2 regions of the Micromonospora sp. IBHARD004 genome follow, and region 2 is predicted to be linked to the other one. Evidence: riboswitches for the same ligand, from Rfam matches in the RefSeq annotation. Region 2 holds a riboswitch; the other holds the start of a gene.

Region 1 (2,194 bases), 670 kb from region 2:
GATCGAGGCGTACGCCGCGGAGCGCGGGATCACCATGCTCCAGGTGGCCATCGGCGGGCTGGCCGCCCGTCCCGCCGTGACCTCGGTGATCGCCGGCGCCACCACGCCCGAGCAGGTGCGCGCCAACGCCGAGGCGGGCACCTGGCAGCCGACCGACGAGGACTTCGACGCCCTCGACGCCATCCTCTGACAGCACACCCGCCCGCCACCCCCGCCCGGACCACGCCCGGCCGCCCCACCGTGGGCGCCGGGCGCCGCACGCCGCCCGGGCATTGCACCCTGCCCGCACCGCACCGCACCGCACCGCACCGCACCGCGCCGCACCGCGCCGGGGGCGCTGCACCGGCCGTGCCGGGGCACCGCACCGGGGCCGTGGGCGGCGGGCTGTGTCGTCGCCGCCCACGATCGCCGTGGTTCTGGCCGTGAGTGGAACGTCATGGGTGTCACCGGGCGGTTTTGACACCCAGGTCCGGCGATCGCCGCGTCCGGCGGGAGGCGCAGCGCGACGGCGTCGCACCACATCCGGTGGTCGTCCGCGCGGTAGCCGTCGCGGTGCACGTACACGTCGGGGAGCAGCCGTCGCCACGCCGGACCGCGCAGCATCGTCCAGGTCAGCAGTCCGTCGGCGACGGCCCGACTGCCCCTGAACGGCAGGAACGACAGCCGTCGTGGAACACGCGGCGGCAACGGCATCCGGACAGCATGGCGTGAGCGGATGGTCACCCGCTGCCCCCGGCATCGACATCGGACGGTCAGTGGGAAAAGCCAACTCCCGCCCTTGGCGGATCCGCCCATCCGTCGTACGGTAGGCCGCAAGTGACCCACGGGAGCCCGGTGCACCGGGCTGAGAGGGGGGCTGAAGCCCCCGACCGTCGAACCTGATCCGGGTAATGCCGGCGCAGGGAGGAGAGTTGCCGTGCCGTCCCTGGGACGACTGCATCTGATCACCGACACCCGGCCGGGGCGGGACCCGCTCGCCGTGCTGCGCGCCGCCCTGCCGGTGGCCCGCGCCGAGCTGGTCGTCCAGGTCCGCGTCGAGGATGACGCCACCGACCGCCAGGCGTACGACCTGGCCCGCCGGGTGGTCGCGCTCTGCCGGCCGTACGGGGCGACGTGCCTGGTCAACGACCGGCTGCACGTGGCGCTCGCGGTCGACGCCGCGGGCGGGCACGTCGGCGCGGAGGACCTGCCGGTGCGGGCGGCCCGCCGGGTGCTCGGCTCGGCCGCCGTGCTCGGGGCGACCGCGCGGGAGCCGGGGAGCGCCGCCGAGGCGGCCGCCGCCGGGGCCAGCTACCTGGGCGTCGGCCCCTGCCACCCGACCGGCACCAAGAGCGGCCTGCCCGCGCCGATCGGCCCCGCCGGGGTGCGCGCGGTCGCCTCGGCGGTGGACGTGCCGGTGATCGCCATCGGCGGAGTGACCGCCCCGAGCGTGCCCGCGTTGCGAGCCGCCGGGGCGTACGGGGTGGCGGTGGTCGGCGCGCTCTCCGGGGCTGCGGATCCCGCGCGGGCCACCGCCGAGCTGCTCGGGGCGCTGACGTGCTGACCCGACCGGACGTCGCCGTGGTGGGGGCGGGACCGGTCGGGCTGGCGATCGCCTGGCGCTGCGCGTCGCGCGGGCTGCGGGTGGTCGTGCACGACCCGGCGCCGGGTACCGGAGCCTCGCACGTTGCGGCCGGGATGCTCGCGCCGGTCGCCGAGGCGTACTTCGGGGAGCACGAGCTGACCGGGCTGCTCGTCGAGTCCGCCGCCCGCTGGCCGGGCTTCGCCGCCGAGCTGGCCGAGGCCGCCGGCGCCGGATTCGGGTACCGCACCGAGGGGACGCTGGTGGTCGGGCTCACCGGCGACGACCTGGCCGAGGCGCGGCGACTGTGGTCGTACCAGCAGGGGTTGGGGCTGCCGATCACCCCGCTGCGCCCGTCGGAGCTGCGGGACCGCGAACCGGCGCTCGCGCCGCGGGTGCGCGGCGGCGCGGTCGCCCCCGGCGACCACCAGGTCGACCCGCGCCGGCTGGTCGCCGCGCTGCTGGCGGCGGCCGAGCGGGCCGGGGCGACACTGCTGCCGGGCCGGGTCGCCCGCCTGTCCGACGTGGACGCGGGCGTCACCGTGGTGGCGGCCGGCTGCGGGGCGGCGGCGCTCACCGGGCTGCCGGTCCGGCCGGTGAAGGGGCAGGTGCTCCGGCTCCGCGCGCCCGGTC
Region 2 (2,194 bases):
CAGTGGGTGACGCCGGAGAGTTCGACGAGGCGGTAGTCGCCGGTCACGTGGGTCGCGCAGGCCTCGGCGGCGGTCCGGCCGATCGCGATGTCCCTGTCGCTCCAGACGAAGGTGGTCGGCACGGTCGCCGGGCCGACGGCCTTCATGTCGGTCCCCGACATCGCCCGGTACCAGTTCAGCGCGGCGGTCAGCGCGCCCGGCTCCCGCATCGGTTCGGCGTAGCGGGCGACCCGCGCCGCGTCACCCACCCCGCCGAGCAGCTTGCGCAGCGCGGTGGCGTTGAGCGCGAGCAGCACCTTCTCGGCCTTGCCCGGCTTGCGGAACAGCACGATGTACGCGGAGCGGGCCTTCTGCTGGGGGTCGGTGGCGAGCGCGTGCGCCATCGCGGCCGGGTGCGGCACCGAGACCGCGGTGAGGGTGCGGACCCGCCGCGGGTGCGCCGCCGCCAGGCCCCACGCCACGATCGCGCCCCAGTCGTGCCCCACCACGTGCGCGGACTCCACCCCGAGCGCGTCGAGCACACCGGCCGCGTCGGCCACCAGCTCCGGGATCCGGTACGCCTCGACCGCCGCCGGCCGTGCGCCCGGCGCGTAGCCCCGCTGGTCCAGCGCGTACGTGCGCAGCCCGGCGGCGTGCAGCGCGGGCACCACGTCGTCCCACTCGCCGCCGTGCTGCGGAAAACCGTGCAGCAGCAGGACGGGTGTGCCGTCCTCGGGACCGCCGGTGCGTACCTCGAACGTCAGACCTCGCGCGTCGACCCGCATGATCGGCAGCCTACCCAGCGGACCGGGCCGGGGCCGGACCGCGACCGCCCTGCTGGGCCGTCAGCCCAGTCGGTGCTAGCGTCTGCCGGGACAACTTCACATCCGACAGGGGAGCGCACAGCGCTGAGAGTGCGGGCATCGCCCGCAGACCCTCGAACCTGATCTGGGTAATGCCAGCGCAGGGAGTTCGGTCGACCTCCAGCCGCGCCGCCGTCCGGTGACACCGGGCGCGGCGTGCGTCTTCTCCTGGTTCGTTCACTGGACTGGGAGCAACCATGGACAACACCGCCAACCGGTGGCGCACCATCGACATCGTCATCGCCTCCGTGCTCGGGGTGGCCTTCGGGGTCATCTTCTGGGCCTGGGGCCTGCTGTGGAACGGGCCGGCGGACGCCATCCCGCTGCCCGGCCGGGCCGTCCTGTACGGCGTCTGGCTGGTGCCGGCCGTGCTGGGCGCGCTGATCATCCGCAGGCCCGGCGCCGCGTTCTTCACCCTCACCTTCGCCGCGCTGGTCTCCGTGGCGCTCGGCAGCAGCTGGGGCTGGACGCTGGTCGTGCAGGGCCCGCTGGAGGCGGCGGCGGCGGAGCTCGCCTTCGCGGCCTTCGGCTACCGCAACTACCGGCTGCCGGTGGCCCTGCTGGCGGCCACGCTGGCCGGGCTCGCCGCCTCGATCTACGACGTCTTCATCTGGTACCCGGGCACCGCGTGGGGCAGCTTCCGCCTCCCGTACATCCTGATCACCGCGGTCAGCTCCCTGGTGGTGGCCGGCCTGGGCAGCGTCGCGCTGACCCGCGCCCTGGCGGGCACCGGCGTCCTCGACCGCTTCCCCGCCGGCCGCGAACGCGCCGCCGTCTGACCGCCACCCCACACCCGGAGTCCGCGTTGATCATGAAGTTGTTGTCCTCCGGCGCGGCGTGTCGCGACGACAACTTCATGATCACGGGACCGGAGGGGGCGGGGCGAGGGTGAGTGCGGTGGAGCTGCGGGGGTTCGGGTGGCGACACGCCGGGCGGAAGGCCTGGGCGGTGCGGGGGATCGATCTCCGCGTCGAGCCTGGGGAGCGGGTGCTGCTGCTCGGGCCGTCCGGGGCCGGGAAGAGCACCCTGCTCGCCGCGCTGGCCGGGCTGCTGCCCGAGGACTCCGGTGAGCAGGAGGGCACCGTCGAGATCGACGGGCTCGACCCCCGCAAGGCCCGGGAACGGGTCGGCATCGTCTTCCAGGACCCGGAAAGTCAGCTGGTGATGGCCCGCTGCGGCGACGACGTCGCGTTCGGGCTGGAGAACCGGGGCGTACCGGCCGACGAGATCTGGCCGCGGGTGGACGGGGCGCTGCACCGGGTCGGCTTCCCGTACCACCGGGACCGGCCCACCGCCGCCCTCTCCGGCGGCGAGCAGCAGCGGCTCGCCCTGGCCGGGGCGCTGGCCCTGCG

What was found. Region 2 has a riboswitch for thiamine pyrophosphate ahead of ACTWO6_RS26090 (ECF transporter S component). Riboswitches for the same ligand answer to the same signal wherever they lie in the genome.
Region 1: it holds a riboswitch for thiamine pyrophosphate, as region 2 does, so the genes downstream of both, thiE (thiamine phosphate synthase) here and ACTWO6_RS26090 (ECF transporter S component) in region 2, are expected to answer to the same signal.

What each region holds. Positions count from the first base shown of each region.
Region 1 covers NZ_CP199934.1:6,035,514-6,037,707, reverse strand. Annotated here, with positions in the region: gene ACTWO6_RS29300 (aldo/keto reductase) at 1-190, shown strand, start outside; TPP riboswitch at 814-922, shown strand; gene thiE (thiamine phosphate synthase) at 917-1,543, shown strand; gene thiO (glycine oxidase ThiO) at 1,537-2,194, shown strand, end outside.
Region 2 covers NZ_CP199934.1:5,364,102-5,366,295, forward strand. Annotated here, with positions in the region: gene ACTWO6_RS26085 (alpha/beta fold hydrolase) at 1-764, opposite strand, end outside; TPP riboswitch at 862-967, shown strand; gene ACTWO6_RS26090 (ECF transporter S component) at 1,040-1,621, shown strand; gene ACTWO6_RS26095 (ABC transporter ATP-binding protein) at 1,731-2,194, shown strand, end outside.